DNA from 4 places in the Paenibacillus sp. FSL K6-1217 genome. Region 2 is predicted to be linked to each of the others. Evidence: riboswitches for the same ligand, from Rfam matches in the RefSeq annotation. Region 2 holds a riboswitch; each other region holds the start of a gene.

The links. Region 2 has a riboswitch for cyclic di-AMP ahead of MHH28_RS07365 (APC family permease). Riboswitches for the same ligand answer to the same signal wherever they lie in the genome.
Region 1: it holds a riboswitch for cyclic di-AMP, as region 2 does, so the genes downstream of both, MHH28_RS06765 (hypothetical protein) here and MHH28_RS07365 (APC family permease) in region 2, are expected to answer to the same signal.
Region 3: it holds a riboswitch for cyclic di-AMP, as region 2 does, so the genes downstream of both, MHH28_RS23225 (C40 family peptidase) here and MHH28_RS07365 (APC family permease) in region 2, are expected to answer to the same signal.
Region 4: it holds a riboswitch for cyclic di-AMP, as region 2 does, so the genes downstream of both, MHH28_RS22800 (3D domain-containing protein) here and MHH28_RS07365 (APC family permease) in region 2, are expected to answer to the same signal.

Annotation. Positions count from the first base shown of each region.
Region 1 is NZ_CP150271.1:1,577,846-1,582,056, forward strand. It holds gene MHH28_RS06755 (suppressor of fused domain protein) at 117-860, opposite strand; partial or broken gene MHH28_RS06760 (3'-5' exonuclease) at 1,042-1,176, shown strand; gene MHH28_RS06765 (hypothetical protein) at 1,196-1,663, opposite strand; cyclic di-AMP (ydaO/yuaA leader) riboswitch at 1,869-2,032, opposite strand; gene MHH28_RS06770 (arsinothricin resistance N-acetyltransferase ArsN1 family A) at 2,580-3,074, opposite strand; gene MHH28_RS06775 (arsenite methyltransferase) at 3,096-3,902, opposite strand; gene MHH28_RS06780 (MarR family winged helix-turn-helix transcriptional regulator) at 3,961-4,211, opposite strand, start outside.
Region 2 is NZ_CP150271.1:1,715,082-1,719,292, forward strand. It holds gene MHH28_RS07360 (ABC transporter substrate-binding protein) at 1-453, opposite strand, end outside; gene MHH28_RS07365 (APC family permease) at 633-2,450, opposite strand; cyclic di-AMP (ydaO/yuaA leader) riboswitch at 2,580-2,739, opposite strand; gene MHH28_RS07370 (disulfide oxidoreductase) at 2,966-3,400, opposite strand; gene MHH28_RS07375 (DsbA family protein) at 3,397-4,152, opposite strand.
Region 3 is NZ_CP150271.1:5,239,921-5,244,131, forward strand. It holds gene MHH28_RS23205 (hypothetical protein) at 1-88, shown strand, start outside; gene MHH28_RS23210 (4a-hydroxytetrahydrobiopterin dehydratase) at 301-576, shown strand; gene MHH28_RS23215 (c-type cytochrome) at 708-1,064, opposite strand; gene MHH28_RS23220 (GNAT family N-acetyltransferase) at 1,192-1,677, opposite strand; gene MHH28_RS23225 (C40 family peptidase) at 1,932-2,423, opposite strand; cyclic di-AMP (ydaO/yuaA leader) riboswitch at 2,428-2,570, opposite strand; gene MHH28_RS23230 (C40 family peptidase) at 2,968-3,396, opposite strand; cyclic di-AMP (ydaO/yuaA leader) riboswitch at 3,463-3,601, opposite strand; gene MHH28_RS23235 (hypothetical protein) at 3,814-4,211, opposite strand, start outside.
Region 4 is NZ_CP150271.1:5,158,387-5,162,597, forward strand. It holds gene MHH28_RS22790 (HD domain-containing protein) at 1-409, shown strand, start outside; gene MHH28_RS22795 (TatD family hydrolase) at 464-1,234, shown strand; cyclic di-AMP (ydaO/yuaA leader) riboswitch at 1,433-1,660, shown strand; gene MHH28_RS22800 (3D domain-containing protein) at 1,950-3,110, shown strand; gene rnmV (ribonuclease M5) at 3,273-3,824, shown strand; gene rsmA (16S rRNA (adenine(1518)-N(6)/adenine(1519)-N(6))-dimethyltransferase RsmA) at 3,821-4,211, shown strand, end outside.

The DNA.
Region 1 (4,211 bases), 140 kb from region 2:
ACTTTTGCGGGGACCCCAAAACATATAAATTCTATTAAAAAAGGCTGCGCCCAAAGTCATATCCTTGACTTAGGCTCAGCCTTTTAAAGCTGTTTCTAACCCGTTCATCCGGGCAGTTATTTACAAGCGTTGTGTCTATTCGGATTCAGAATGAGGAAATCCTCCGGAAGCTCGAACAGCTTGGCCATCAGCTCGTCCATCCCGGACTCCAGCTTGAATTCCATTTCCTCCCGGAACAGCGGAACCAGGAAATAAACCTGAACCTGATTGCCGTCTTTTGTATGGACGGTGCTAACCTCTTCCGGCAGAGCATACAGGATCACGCCGGACAGCTCAGTGTTATCCGCATAAGGCTCGTAATCCTCCGTGTTGGGGATCGTATGGCCGTAACCAAGCCAAGTTTGATACATATGCGGGAACCGGGCCAGCGTCTTCATCAGCCGGATGGGCCAATAGTTCTCCACGGCTTCGAAATCCTCCTGCGTAAGCGGCCAGTCCGCCGGCAAAAACATCATCAGCTCCGCGCGTTCCAGATGCTTGTACTCTTCACGGATCTCCTGCGGGAGCGTCATGGGCAGATCGCTCATCCCATTGGTGTACAGCACCCGGTATGGCTCATCAGGTGTCGCTTCCATAATATTCACATCAATATGTACGATGTCTGAAATCAGCTCATGGAACACGCCGCTTTCCCGGTTTGGAAAGACCCGATTAAAATGTTCGTTTAAATCTTCCATGTACAAAATATTGGCGGGAGGTGTAATCTGCTCCTCATCCGGAGCGTCATAACCATAAATGGTGGTACCGTCTTCCGATTTGCCCATGGTTTTGCCGCCAAACAGCTTTTTGAAAAAGTTCATGTCTTTGCGCTCCTCTGTATGGGTTAAAGTGCGAAATGAAAATAGATGTATAAACCTCACTTGGAAGTATAACAAAAGACATAGGCCCGGAGCGATGGGTCTATCGATTCGAATTTCAAAAGGAGCAGATATGAACTATATCATTTTTGATCTGGAAGCCACCTGTTGGGAAAATGACCGCAAGCGGGGCGTAGGCATGGAGAGAGCCTTGACTATGCTTGAATTGCCGCTTGAAGGTACTCACCATAGAGGTATCGATGATGCCAAGAACATTGCGAAAATCTTCGTTAAGATTTTTGACCAATTGGAGTTTTGATAATTTAAATTGATCATGTCTATAGCAGTGAATAATAGGATACCGATTCTGCAAATAAAATGGTTGGATTCAGATGACTCTTCACCGTATTAATTGAATGGATTCTTTGCTCTGTCCTTTGATGGCGATACCGCTCCGATCCGGCTCCTACCTTCATTCGGATTTGGTCATTTTGAATGAACATACTATCGAGTGCAGTCTTGATCATGTTAAGTTGATTGGGAGCCCATTCTTGTCCGTGCATCCGGACGTATTCTGTGGCTTCTTCTGCAGTACAATGACATATCTCTTTCAGAAAAGAGCCCCATTTGATTAAATCCACCGCATTGTCACCCGCACAAAGAATGCAATTCCCATAGCTGATCTGTCCTCCGAAGGTTAACTTCAACACCCCATACCAGCATCCGTAAGGCTCTGAAATATGCATGAAGGAAGGGCGGCAGCTAAATGCGAACAACTCGATTCGTGACAGTCTGGCGTTAATCATGAATAATGCCTCCTAGGTTGTCTATAGATTTCATATAACGCTGTAGATTATGGGTCTGCTCAGCTGTGGCTACATAGGCTGTCAGTTCAGCTTCATTCTCACATACAGCAGCATGCTCAAGCCAAACGGAATATTTGGTTTTCTGTACGATGGACAAGTGTAATGGAAAGGTTTTGCGGGATCGCAGCAAAAAAGCATGGTTAATGCAGGCTCTCTCCAGTGCTTACGAGGTTAGCTGACGGATTCGGACAGTGAGAGTCGTCCTACCAGTGAAGAGTTCAATCTTCTTTGGATTCACCCCATTTCGGCTGGCCACAGCCATTTGGTTCCCCCGCTTCCCGCCTGACGGGAATTCAGCATTTGTTAAAAGGAATCTTACGCTGAGCATCACTGTTTGTAAAATGCTGAAAGGTCTCTAGGAGACTAAATAAGACTCTATAGGATATAAAAATGAAGAAAATCCCTTGTAATCTCGCATTCATCCCCGATTTTCTGAAGTTATCGCGTATTTATTAACTTTTTAATGCAACCTAAATGGGGCTAAATGAATCTTAATGCTTCTTTAATCATGATATTAAGATCAGATATAAAACAGTGAGGTGAGTAACATTACGGAACAACGTGATACCCAAAAGCTAATAATTGAACTCTGGAATGAAGGCGATCTAGATTTACTTCGCCAATTAAATTCGCCAGAGATGATAGTACACTATGGAGGTCCGGAAACTGAGAAAAACTCCTAACTCGCCATAAACGCTATACTGAAATCGCACAAGAAGGTAAAGGACGAATGTTTAAGATCCTCCTGTTTCCTAGCCCGATATGCGGAGCCTCCATGAAAGTGAGATTGTAGGAATAGATCAAAAGGAGAAGTTCCTCCGTTTGCGGGTGGAACTTCTCCTTTTAATCTTCATTTTTATAGTAGCTTCTCCATAATCATCACATCAATAAACGCTCCGTCCATCACTCCTTGCTTCTCAAATACACCAACCTGCCGGTAGCCCATCTTTCGATACAATCCTTGACCACTCTCATTAAACGGAAAGGTAAAGAGAACAATTTTATAAAAGCTATTTTCCTTTGCTACCTTGTGTAAGGACTCCAGGAGGGAGCTGCCTACACCTTGCCCACGAAAGCTTCGATCAATATATACAGAAAGGTCAGCGACGCCGTTATACGCGCAACGGTGGGAATATGGGTTCAGTGAGGCCCAGCCCACGACTTCACCTTCGCGTTCAGCAACCCAAACGCTAAAACGGCCTTGGTGATCGTTGAACCATGATTCCATATATAAGGAGTCTTTCGTCTCTGTTTCAAGTGTAGCGATCCGATCCTCGATCCCCTGATTGTAGATACGAAGAATGCTTTGAATATCCTCAGGTGTGGCCTGACGAACAGTTAGTGTACTAATCACATAAACATCCCCTTAAAATTACTTTCTCGCTTTAATTACAGCAGAGACGATATATTGGTCAACGTTCGCACCTGGAACCCAATCTTTGATGAATGTTTTAGATTCGTCCTTTGGCTCAATGCTGATATCAGTAAAGCCGCATTCCTGGAGCATTACCTCCAAATCGGCAATGGAAGAGGCGCCTGAGATACAACCGGAATATAATTCATCCAGGTCATTTTTGATCTCAGGAGGAAGCTCAGCTGTAGTTACGATATCTGATATGGCAAGACGACCAGCAGGCTGAAGAACACGATAAGCCTCACGGAATACTTGCTGTTTATCTGGGGAGAGATTAATCACGCAATTGGAGATAATGACGTTGATCGAATGATCAGCAACGGGAAGATGCTCTATTTCGCCCAATCTGAATTCGGTGTTACTAAACTTACCTTTAAGGGCATTATCTCTTGCTCGACTGATCATCTCAGGTGTCATATCCACACCTATTACAAGGCCTTCATTACCTACCTGCCGGGAAGCCAGGAAACAATCAAATCCGCCGCCACTCCCAAGGTCCAAAACATGTTCACCCGCCTGCAGTTCAGCAATAGCCTGCGGATTACCGCAACCAAGACCTAAATTTGCGCCTTCAGGAGCTGAAGCGAGGTCCTCACTGGAGTAGCCTAACTTAGAAGATATGGCACTGAAATCAGATGTGGAGTCACAGCAGCTACTGTCAGCAGAAGTTCGGCTGGAAGGAGAAGTCTCAACGTTTCTTACAGCAATCTTTTGATAGCGTCCCCGTACATTTTGGCGGATCTGATCATTAGTAAGCTTGCTCATGATTATACACTCCTTAGCTGAAATAATTTGCAATATACAAGTAAAATAGAAGAGAAGGTCAACCTTTTACGGGTGCGCAGCAATTGCTGAGTTTTCCCATAGATTCGTTGAAAAGCTTAATGGACCGTAGTAATGTTTCTACTTCAAACTCACTCATGTGTGAGAAGGCCTCGTTCAGGTATTCATTCATTTGTTGATCAATAGTTGTAGCTACCATTTTACCTTCAGGAGTGAGTGACAGGTTATAAATTCTTCGATCTGAGGGATCAGATGTCTTTTTAACCAAATTCATTTTCACCAGAGATTGAA
Region 2 (4,211 bases):
CTGAACGGAGCCTTCCGACTGGACGATGTGGAAATCCGGCGTGAAGCTGGTGACGGCTTCCAGCGGCAGGTCATAGCTGATCGGCGGAACGTCCTTAAGCTCAGCGGCAAGGTAAGCCTGAGTACCGTTCTTAGTAGACCACTGGGCAACCGGAGTCACGCCGAGTGCCACCAGATAATCCTCCAGATAAGAAGCAATGACACGCTGCGGATTAGCAGGGACGGTCACCTTATGCCCCATGGCATCCGTTACAGTCTTCTCCACGGCGGCTGCGACGGTTGCTGCCGGCGCCATAGTAGCCTCCACCGTTGCCGTTGGCGCGGCAGTTGCTGCACCGTTACTGCCTGCATTGCTATTATTATTTCCACAAGCGGACAGCAGCAGCGTTGTAGTCATAAGTCCGGCCACCGCCAGTTTCCCGCTTATTGATCCTTGCAGGTTGAACGAAAACATTGAATTCCCTCCTGTATGTTGCCTTCATGATTGGCAAAAGTCCTGTTACCTTTACCTTGTCTATACTGATGATATTGATTCTCATTCTCTATGTCAACCAATAACTTAAAATAACGTCAAAACGGCCGTCTCCGCATCAAGCAGAAACAGCCGTTTATCGTTTATATAATAAGGAAGCTTTATTTATGCAGGTGATACGGAACCGTGGCGATTACAATATCCTTCTGATTCATCAGATAAGAGCGGATGAACAAGCTGGTCTGATTATGCAGTACAGCCTGCCACCAGTGCTTGGTTACGAACTGCGGAATCAGGACGGTAATATGATCTGTTGAAGCGGTCTTCCATTCTACCGTATCGATGAATTTCACCAGCGGGCGGATAATGCTGCGGTAGCGGGAGCGCAGGACAATCAGCCGTACTCCGGGGTTCCACTCCTCCCACTTCTGTTCCATCTTGTGAATCTCTTCTTCATCGAACCCTACATATACAGCGACCACATTATTGGTCAAGGACTTCGCATAGCTGATCGAATGCAGGACAGCGCGGGTTACACCGGCGACAGGAACGACAACGGTGCTTCCTTTGATACAAGGCTTGTCGGTAGCCGGACAGATCCGCAATTGGTCGGCAATATTCATATAATGGCGGTGAATCCGGTGGAACACGATGATCACAACCGGCAGGAAGATGAAGGCCATCCACACGCTGGAGAATTTGGTGATAATGAAGATCAGTGTAATTGTTAACGTGGTGAGCATACCGACCGTATTCACGGCGAACTTGCTCTGCCAGCCTTTCGGCTTCGTTCTGTACCATTGGACCATCATTCCCAGCTGCGACAGCGTGAACGGAATGAATACCCCTACTGCATATAAGGGAATGAGTCCTTCCGTATTCCCGTGAAATGCCGCTACCAGCACAGCCGACATCACGCCGAGGAAAATAATCCCGTTAGAGAAGCCCAGCCGGTCGCCGCGTACCATGAACGCATGGGGCAGATATTTGTCTTTGGCGAACATGAACGCCAGCAGCGGGAAGGCCGAGTACGCCGTATTGGCTGCCAGGAACAGGATCACCGCCGTAATGCCCTGGATGAAGAAGTACAGCCCGCCCCGTCCGAAGGTAGACTCGGTAATCTGTGAGACTACCGTGGCCTTCTCATTAGGCATGATGCCGTACCAGTAAGCGAGCAGCGTAATGCCTGTGAACATCACCCCGAGAATGAGGCCCATAAGCATCAGCGTTTTGGCTGCATTTTTCTCCGCCGGCGCTTTGAAGTTAGGAATGGCATTGGAGACCGCTTCTACCCCGGTCAGGGCGGAACAGCCGGAGCTGAACGCCTTCAGCAGCAGGAACATACTCACGTTCGACACTGCCGAACCAATCTCGGGAACCTGGGCATGAGCCCCGCCGGTTGCATATTTGATGAACCCCGCGATAATCAGCACGAAGATGGAGACGACGAACAGATAGACCGGGATGGCGATGAAGGAAGCCGATTCGGTCACCCCGCGCAGGTTGACAATCGTTAAGAGCAGAATAACGGATACCGCTATAAGTACACTATGATTATGAAGATTTGGAAAAGCCGAAGTGATCGCATCCGTCCCCGCCGAGGCGCTTACCGCCACCGTCAGAATGTAATCCACCAGAAGCGAGCCGCCGGCCAGTAAGCCGGTATGAACCCCAAGATTGGTCTTGGCCACGATATAGGCACCTCCGCCCTGCGGATAAGCGAAGATCGTCTGCCGGTAGGACAGAATCAGAATGGCCAGCAAGCCCAGTACGGCTAATGCAATTGGCAATGAGTACCAGATAGCGGTGAACCCGGCGGCCACCAGTACAATCAGAATTTGTTCTGTTCCGTAGGCTACAGACGAGAGCGCATCAGAAGACAGAACAGCCAGTGCTTTCACCTTGGATAACTTTTCATGATCGAGTTCGTTCGACTTCATCGGACGCCCGATCAATAGTCGTTTTACCTTGCTTACCATTGTAGTAACAGTTCCTCTCTTGGTTAAGTTGAAACGGGGTTTCCGTGCGCTGTTTTCATAAGTGGATTTCATAAATGCAGGCAACAAAATAAGCATACGGAAATGATCCGCATGCCTTAGAGTGCATGGTCATTATCCCACTAGTGGCTTACGAGGTTAGCTGGCGGATTCGGACTGTGGTAGCCCTACGGTTACAGGCCCTTGCGGCCTGACCGATTCACCCCTTTTGGCCTTGGCCAAAGTGTGGTTCCCCCGTTTTTCCTTCCGGAAAATTCAGCGCATATTCAACTTCTCACAAGGACTAATATTAAGCTACAATACGTCTTCCGTAAAGCGTGGAAACAAATGAAAAAAGAATGAAAAGAACTCAAAACAACCAAATCCATCATCCGGTATGTCCTGATCTTTCATTCTCTTTCATTATCCCTGTAACACGTGATTTTACAGGGTTTTTGCTTATTATTTTTTGCTAAAATTAAGGGTATTCTCTTCTCTTCCTTCTGCCCGGCAGCTTCTTACTCCGCGTCCTCTTCTTTGCGGCCGTTCCAGAGCAGAATGGAGATTAAAGCAAAGGCTATCAGTGCCAGCAGAGGGATCGTTATAAATCCGAACCAATTCAGATAATCCTTGTTGCACGGTACGCCGATGGTACAGGGAAGCACCTTGCTGAGCGCCGGTATTTTCTGCTCCGCATAATGATAAATAGAGATGCTGCCGCCGATCAGACTGAGGGGGAGCACATAAGGAATGATCCGCTTGTCCGCCCGGTAGGTGGCGATCCCCAGCAGGAACAGCTGCGGGTACATGAAGATACGCTGGAACCAGCACAGCTTGCAGGGCTCGTAATGAAGGACCTCACTGAGATACAGGCTTCCCGCTACAGCAACCACACAGACGAACCAAGCCAAGTAGAGACAGTTACGCCGGCAGAAGGCAGAGAAGGCGGTCATGGGGTAGTCGCAGCTCCCGCTGCTGCCTGGATCTTGGCGTCAATCTCCTCCATATCGAACGGCTTCTGCACCTTGATGCCGTTCACGAACAAGGAAGGCGTATTCGTTACGCCCGCATCGGTGCCGGCCTTAATATCCCTGTCCAGCTCCTTCTCGTAGGTGCGTTCATCAATATCCTTGCGCAGCAGGTCGTAATCCACTGGCAGCTCCAGCTGCTTGGCGAGACTAACCAGGAAGTCAGGCGTAGCCCATTCTTTGTCCTCTGCACCCTGATTCGCATAGATGGCATCGAAGTATTTCCAGAAGGCTTCCTGATTCTGGTGATAGACCGACCGCGCAGCCAGTGTGGCTGTTCTGGAATCCGTACCGAGGAAGGCCAGGTTCACGAAATAGAAGGCTGCTTTATCCTGATCCACATACTGCTTAACGATCTGCGGCTTAATCCCTCCTGTAAACTGGGCACAGGCTGGGCACTTATAATCGCCGAACTCGACAATCTTCACCGGAGCATCCTCCTTGCCAAGCCGCAGCATTTCACTGTAATTGAAGGCCAGCGGCTTACTGTCTGAGCCGGCAGGCGAAGAATCCTTCGAAGCCAGCATGAATAATCCTACAAAAATAATGATGACGATGGCTACCGTACTCACGATCAGAATTCTCGTCTTCTGCTTCTGCTGCTCCAGCTCTGCCCTGCGCTTCTCCTGCTTGCTCATTTGAGGAGCCGTGACATGGTTTTTTTTCGTTTTGCTCAAAGAGAGTTCCTTTCCGTCCTCTGGACTGTCGTGATAAAAGAATAGTTACTTTCAAATTA
Region 3 (4,211 bases), 3.5 Mb from region 2:
CAGCGGCGTTGTCATGTACGATAAAGAAACACACCGCATTAATATTCTGCTTGGCGATGAGGATCTGGCTTCGGTCGTTCTGGTATAAGCGGGAGAAATTGCGGCAGCGGGTTTGTCCCGGGCATCCGGCCATGTTAAAATTGGAAGTGGAGTACTAATCGCCGGGATGACAGAATACACTTAATCAAAAAAATCTTTGGCCTGGCACATCCCTTGGACTTTCAGAAGCTGAGGGATGTTTTCGTTTGAAGCAGAAGAGCAGGCTCTTTGAACAGTTAACTTAGCAAGGGAGGAAACGAATTGCAATTTACAGAGGAAGAACTGCAGGCGCAGATCGGCAAGCTTGAAGGCTGGAGACTGGAAAGGGATAAGCTGGTACGCAAATATATGTTCAATGAATATATGAAGGGCATTGCTTTTGTGGATGAGGTGGCTGCCATTTCGGAAGCCTTTGACCATCACCCGCATATCACCATTGATTACAAGACCGTCGTTCTGCGGCTGGCTGTAGATGTGGAGAAGCTCGATCTCCGCCAGGCTCGTGAATTCAATGAAGCATTCGAGAAGAACCGTTAGAGGACAAGGTCCTTAGGGAGACAACAGGATCATTTGAATGAATAGAAATGCCCGTGCGAGGATTATTCGTAATCCTCGTCACGGGCATTATGCTTAGAAATGAAGAGTCTGGTATGAATACAGTCACCGGGTTATTTCTTCTCGGCCAGCCATAAGGCTACGTTCGCAATCTCTTCCGGGGCCAGCCTGTCTTTGAAGGAAGGCATCTGTCCGCGGCCCTTGGTAACAATGCTGTAGATCTGCGGCGCATCATGTGAAGCGCCCTCTTGCTGCAGGCTGGGGCCCGCCCCGCCCTGAAGCTGGTCGCCGTGGCAGGAGATACAATTGGCCTTCACTGTGGCTTCTGCGGCCGCAGCGTCCAGCACAACCTCCGGCATCGTCGGTTTGTTCTCTTCCGCCACCTCGGATTTACCGGGCAAGGTAAACATTAAGATTACTGCAAAGGCACAGGCGGCAAAAAACAAACCGCTCATGATCCATTTCTGCATCTGCATCCGTCCCTCCATGTAAGCTGCTGTCTCCATTATAGCGGATGGTGAAGCGTTATCATAGTATTTGTGTCAAAAAAATGAACTCAAATGATCCATTTATTTGAAAATGCCGTTGCCTCCGGTGCTATTCCTCATAGACCATGCAATAAAAAGGCTTATTGCCGGTCGGGGTCCGGCGTTCATAGGTATCCGTTATGGTGAAACCGCATTTCTGGTAAGCGCGGATGGCGCGCTGATTCCAGGTCAGCACTTCCAGATCGATCTCACGCTCCGGGTAACGCGCCCGTGCCGCCGTAACAATAGCCTTCATGAACAGATGCCCCATTCCATGGCCGCACAGATCGGGCCGCATGCCGACTCCAAGCCGGACTACCCCCTCCATCGGGAAGAGCTGGGCGAAGCCGCACAGATCGCCTTGCCCGTTCATTACGGACACATATTGCTCCTGTCGCAGCTGCGGGTCCCCGAACTCCACGCCCAGCGCCTGCATCTGCTCCCAGGACATCCAGCCGTAAATATTATACGGAGCTTTGTAGGTCCAATCACAGATCTCAGCGGCGTGCTGCGGCTCCATAGGCACAACGTAAAAGGTTAGCGGAGAACTGATCATTAGGGAGGTCTCCTTCCAGCGGACATATATTCATCTTACTATTAATTATATACAAAAACAGCCATTTTCGACGCAAAATCCTTGGGGAAATACGGAAACTTGACAAACGCCAAAATATATTTTCCGAAAGTGCAGAAACGGTGTTTACCAAATATAGAGCGGGGTAAGTAATTTTATAGACAAAAAAAGCCCTTCTCCTAAGATTTCGGCAAAAATCTCGGAAAAGAGCGTAGGTTACAAAGTCTTATTCTACCTTATTCTACATCGTCGTTGTCTTGGGAATCGGATGCTACATTCTTGAAGGCATCTGTACTCATGATTCGCTTGGCGCCAACGTAGCGGTTGACGTAATAGCTGTCACTCAGCGAACTGATGGTTACACCACGGGATGATGAGGCATGGGCGAATTCGCCGTCACCGACATAAATACCGACATGGGACACACCTTTACCGCTGGTATTAAAGAATACAAGATCGCCCGGTCTCATCTCATCACGGGACACGGCAGAACCCATCTGATACTGGGAACCGGATTGATGGGGCAGGTTAATGCCGATCTTATCAAAAACATACATTGTAAATCCGGAGCAATCAAACCCGTTAGTCGATACACCGCCGGACACGTATTTGGTTCCGATGGCTTTGTCGATCACTTTATCCATTTTGGAATCCGCGAAAGCGCTTCCTGCTCCGATGGTGAAGATAATGGACAAGCTTAGTACTGCGGCTGCTAGCTTCTTCTTCAAAAGTAAATACCCCTTCCAATGCCTACGAGGTTAGCTTAAGGGTTCGGTTGAAGGTCCCCTATGACCCCTCTTAGAATAGGAGGTCAATTCACCCAAAGTGGTTCCCCCGTTTCCCTAACTTATTAGGGAACTCGGCACGACTGTTGATTAGGATTAGCTGTTCATTCAATACATGACAAAACCTTTGTTAAAAGCGATTCAATAATTACAAAAATGTTACTAAAAGATCACTGCGATAATTGTAACAAAGTCGAAGTCGGTTGGCAATCACTTATAACATATTAATTCATCTTTTTTGCTGTTTTTTAGAGTTATAGCCCTTTCGGCAGACCCATATCTATGCGCTGGAGTTATTTTATATGTTCTTTTCTTTGTTTTTGCAGGAAAATGCTGTTTCAAGGCTGTGGATTCTGTGTAAAAGGTAGAATAAGGAAAAGGAAAAACCCGGAAATGATTACGGCAATAATCATCCCGGGCTCGTATAAGTTACAATTAGTTGTTAGAGGCTGAAATATGCGGGGTATGCTTCAAGGGTGGTTAAGGCTCAATCGTAAGCGACAGCTTGGTAGGCTGTTGTGCTCATTACCCGTTTGGCGCCAACATAGCGGTTGGCCCAGTAGGACTGGCTCATCGAACTGATGGTAACACCGCGTGAACTGGAGGACTGTGCGAATTTCCCGTTTCCGACATAAATTCCGACATGGGAGACTCCATTACCCAGGGTATTGAAGAACACGAGATCGCCGGAACGCAGTTTGCTCTTGGATACAGCTGTTCCCACTTTGTACTGTGCTTTGGAGGTACGCGGCAGAGTAAGCCCGACATTCTTGAACACATATTTGGTAAATCCGGAACAATCGAAGCCGTTGGTGGTCGTGCCCCCGGTTTTATATGACGTTCCAATGGTTTTGGAAATCACAGTATCCATCTTGGAATCTGCGAAGGCACTGCCTGCTCCGAGTGTGAATACCATTACAAGACCCAGTGCTGCTGCGGTGCATTTTTTCTTGAAGTTCTGAAAATTGTGACTAATCAAAAGATGTACTCCTTCCAGGGCCTGCGAGGTTAGCTTAAGGATTCGGTAGAAGGTTCCCCTATGACCCCTCTAAAGCGAGATCAATTCACCCAAAATATGGTTCCCCCACTTCCCGGTGCAGGGAATTCGGCGTGTTATGCACCAGAACAGTGACTTATCGGCATCGATTAAATTGCAATAGTTACGGAAGATTTTGCTTGAAAGATTACAAGTTTGTTACTACTAGTACAGCCATCATTGTATCAGAGGATTTATTCTTTTGCAAATGCTTTTGTCCCTCACCCCAAGTAAAAAAGAGTCCTGCTCCCTGATGAGGGGCCGTGACTCTTTTTAGTATGCCATCTTGGCAGCTAATTATTGTGGAAATGATTTACTGGACCAGAGGTGGTACTGGGCAGCTATTCCCCACATATTGAACAGTGTGGAGGGCAGCGGAGCTGCCTGGCGGAGCATAAGGGCCGGCAGCCCCGGATACAGCAGCGCAGAAGCACCGCAGAGGAGGAGCACAGCCAGACTGCCCGCTCCCAGAATGACGGATATCCCGATGGAAGGCAGCAGCACCTTAAGGCAGGTCAGCAGCGAGGAGAACATGCCGGTACCGGCGGTATAGCCGAATTGCATATAGAGCAGAAGCTTGCGGACAAGGAAGAGATAGAGCAGCCAGCCCAGCACATAAGGCACGAGCTTCAGCAGGAGCTGGACATCGAGAACGCCGCTGAGCAGATGACGGTACATACGCGGCAGCAGCCAAT
Region 4 (4,211 bases), 3.4 Mb from region 2:
CATGCAGTGGACGCTGGAGGAGGATGCCATCCTGAGCGACTTGTGCAGCCGGTTTATCCATCGTAAACTGTATAAATATGTGGAGATGGAGCATCTGGATGCAGGCACGATTGACGAAATCCGCCGCAGCTTCGCCGATGCCGGACTACGGCCCGATTATGACCTGGAAATTGATTATCCCACCGATCTTCCATATGATGTGTTCCGTCCGGGAGACGGTTTTGACAGCAAACAGATTCTGCTTCTGGACAGGCATGAGCGGCTGCGGGAAATCTCCGAGGTCTCGGATATTGTACGCTCCATCAGCGGCATTCACCGCGGCAGATACCATTTATATTTTCCGCAGGACAGGCTGCAGCAAGCCCTTCCACAGCTCCCGCCGTCCATCGCAGAGATTTTTGCCAAATAATCAGCTTAAGCTTGGAATTATAGATAGAACAACAGGCCGAAAGGATGTAATGAAATGCAGTTATTCGACACACATACCCATCTGGATGCTCCGCAATTCGACGAAGACCGCGAAGAGGTCATTGCCCGGGCGCTGGAAGCTGGAGTCAGCAAGATGATCAACATCGGCTTTAACCGGGACACGATACCGACGACTATGCAGCTTGCCGAGAAATATGATTATATTTATGCAGCCGTAGGCTGGCATCCCCAGGATGCCATCAGTATGAAGGACGGAGACCTGGAATGGATTGCCTCCCTGTGCGCTCATCCCAAGGTGGTCGCCATCGGGGAGATCGGGCTGGATTATTACTGGGACACCTCCCCTAAGGATGTGCAGCATGAAGTATTCCGCAAGCAGATCGGGCTTGCCCGTGAGCTGAAGATGCCGATCTGTATTCATAACCGTGATGCGCATGAAGATGTGATCCGCATCCTCCGTGAGGAGAAGGCGGACGAGGTTGGCGGCGTAATGCATTCCTTCTCCGGCAGCTGGGAAAGTGCCAAGATGTGTCTGGACCTGGGCTTCCATCTTTCCTTCGGAGGACCGATTACGTTTAAGAATGCAAGGGTGCCCAAAGAGGTGCTTGCCCAGACTCCGCTGGACCGGCTGTTGATCGAAACGGACTCGCCTTACCTGACTCCGCACCCGTATCGGGGCAAGCGAAATGAGTCCGCTCATGTGAGACTGGTAGCGGAGGCAGCCGCGGCAATAAAAGGGATTGAATTACAGGAATTGGCGGAAATTACGTATGCGAACGCACTGGAACTATTTGGAATACTCTGAAAACAGGAGTAAAATCGGTGAAAAATGAAGTATAGCGGATATATTAAACTTTTATGACGCCAAAACGGCCGAATATTACAATATTTTAATCAATTTTTTACGTAAACGTGGTTGAATCGTCCTTTACAACATGTATCAAAACAGGATATCATCTTTTCAGTGCAGTGAGCTGTTGTAACTGTGACAGTCACTTTTTCATGGATCGTCTCGCTGAGTCTCCGAACGGAGAACGGGGGAACCAATAATGCTCTGCCGCATGAACGTACAAGAGTAAGACACAGAATTGCCGCAGGCATTATTTGATTTCTTTACGTGGTCTTTGGGGTGAATTTGAGGGCAACCGCCGTGAGCGGGTGACCTAAGATAGGGCGTCTCTCTTATGCCCGAACCCGACAGCTAACCCCGTAAGCGCAAGTAAGAGAGGAAACCTCGTGCATAAGCATTCCGACGTATTTGACACCGGAGAAGCCACGAAAGAGTCCTCTAATGAGCTCTTTTTAGGCTTCTTTTGTTTTGAATAATGCGAATGCTCCCGGCATACTGTTATATAACAGATCTCCGGAAGTCATTATGCCGAGCAGGCGATCCATGAGCAGGAAACGCTGAAGGAAGTGCGGGCGTATCCTGTTGCAATCTCAAACCTAGTTTCGTCAGAAGTGATACAGTCACCTTGAACTAACTTGGACGACGGGGCTATGTAAGGAGGATGGAGAGAGTGGGCGTATTCCAACCAGAGGTATCCCATGATTCGCAATCATCCAGCAGGTCTTTCGCATTACGGTTGAAGCAAGTAAATCCCCGCGTAGTTTTACTTGCCGGTGTGGCAGCGATTGTGATCGCACTGTTAATTCTGCTGTACGTACACGGTCAGAGCAAGAAAGAAATTACTCTAGTAATAGACGGACAGGTACAGACACTGGAGACGCGGGAAGCGCTGTTCAGTGATGTGCTGGCTAAGGAACAGATTTCGCTGCAGGCGCATGATGAATTATCTATTGGCCTTAGTGATGAAATAAAAGACGGCGACCGTATCGTGATTAACACTGCGCAAAAGTTCGCTCTTACCGTAGACGGGAAGACCGAGACGTTATTTACGACCGAGGATACCATTGGTCAGGCCATCGACAAATTGGGCTACAGCCTGGAAGGCCTAGACAAGATTTACCCTTCGCTAGAAACCGCAGTATCTGCCGACATGGAAATCAAAATTGTCCGTATTAACAAGGATGTGGTTCAACGGACAACCAATTTGCCTTTCCGGGTAATCAAGACAGCAGACCCCTCGTTGACCAAGGGAACCGTAAGAGTGGCACAGGCAGGTAAGCCGGGCGTCATGATCCAGCACATCGAGAAGATCTATCAAGATGGCGAGCTGGCATCCATGCGCATGATCGGCAAGGAAGTACAGACGGTAACCAAGGATAAAGTCATTGCCATTGGAACCAAGCCGCTTCCCAAACCCGTTCCTGTTGTTGCCAAAGTTTCCAAACCTGTAACAACCTCCAAGTCATCTAAAGCCAGCGCAAAGGCCAGCAATGTTACCAGTAAGGCTGGTGTGGATTTCGAATACAAAAGAATGATTAAGAACGTATCGATGACCGCGTATTCCTCGCAGGAACCGGGTATCGGAACACGTACCGCCTCCGGCACACGCGTAACGGAAGGCCGCACTATAGCTGTAGATCCAAGGATTATACCGATTGGCTGGTGGGTGTACATTGAGGGATTAGGGTTTCGCCGAGCAGAGGATACCGGCGGTGCCATCAAAGGCAACAAGGTGGACGTCTATTACGATTCACTGAGCCATGCCCGTAATTTCGGCCGTAAGTCGCGGACACTCTATGTGATCGGACCTGTGAAGCCGGAGTTGAACTAGGGCGGAAAGTCTTTTGCAAATTAGCGGTTAATACGATATAGTGAGGGAAGCACTTACGAAACTCTAGAGAGCTGCCGCTCATCACTTATACATTCTTTAGCCAAAAAGAAGGGGAGCGAATCCTCTTCTTTTTGCGTTCTGGAGTAAGGAGTAAAATTATTTATGATTAAAGAGCTAATTGTGGTTGAAGGGAAAAGCGATACCGTTGCCGTTAAGCGTGCGGTAGAGGCAGATACGATTGAAACCGGGGGCTCGGCCGTGGACCGCAAGGTCATTGCCAAGATTACACTAGCTATGGAGCGCAGGGGAGTAATCATTCTTACAGACCCCGATCATGCCGGAGAGCGAATCCGCAAAATCGTCGCGGCCAAGGTGCCGGGCTGCAAGCATGCCTTCATCCCGGAGAAGGATGCCACCCGTAAGGGGGATATTGGGATCGAGAACGCGTCGCCTGAGGCTATCCGCCATGCGCTGGAGCATGTGCATACCTCCTTCGAGGGAGCGCCGGCCATCATTGGGCTGGACGAGCTCATGGCTGCAGGGCTGATGGTGCATCCCCGGGCGGCCGAGCGCAGAATGCAGCTTGGCAATCTGCTCGGTATCGGTTATTGCAATGGCAAGCAGCTGTACAAACGTCTGGCGATGTTCGGCATTACCCGCGAAGAATTCGCGCAGGCCCTCGCCCAAATTGATCAGGGAGGCATTACTTCATGAGCGGTACCGAGAACATCTCGTCCCCAACAAGAACCAAAGCGATAATTCAGCGTTACGGCTTCTCCTTCAAAAAAAGCCTGGGCCAGAACTTTCTGATTGATCAGAATATTCTGGACAAAATAGTGGATGCTGCCGGTCTTGATAGTACAGCCGGTGCGCTGGAGATCGGCCCGGGTATCGGAGCCTTGACGGAACGGCTCGCAATGACGGCCGGAGCCGTCACTGCGGTGGAGATTGACCGCAGGCTGATTCCTATCCTTAGGGATGTCTTGTCGCCCTATCCCCATGTGAAGGTCCGTAATGATGATGTGCTCAAGGTGAACCTGCAGGAGCTGTTCGCCGAGGATTTCGCGGGCAGGGACCGGGTAAGTGTCGTAGCCAACCTGC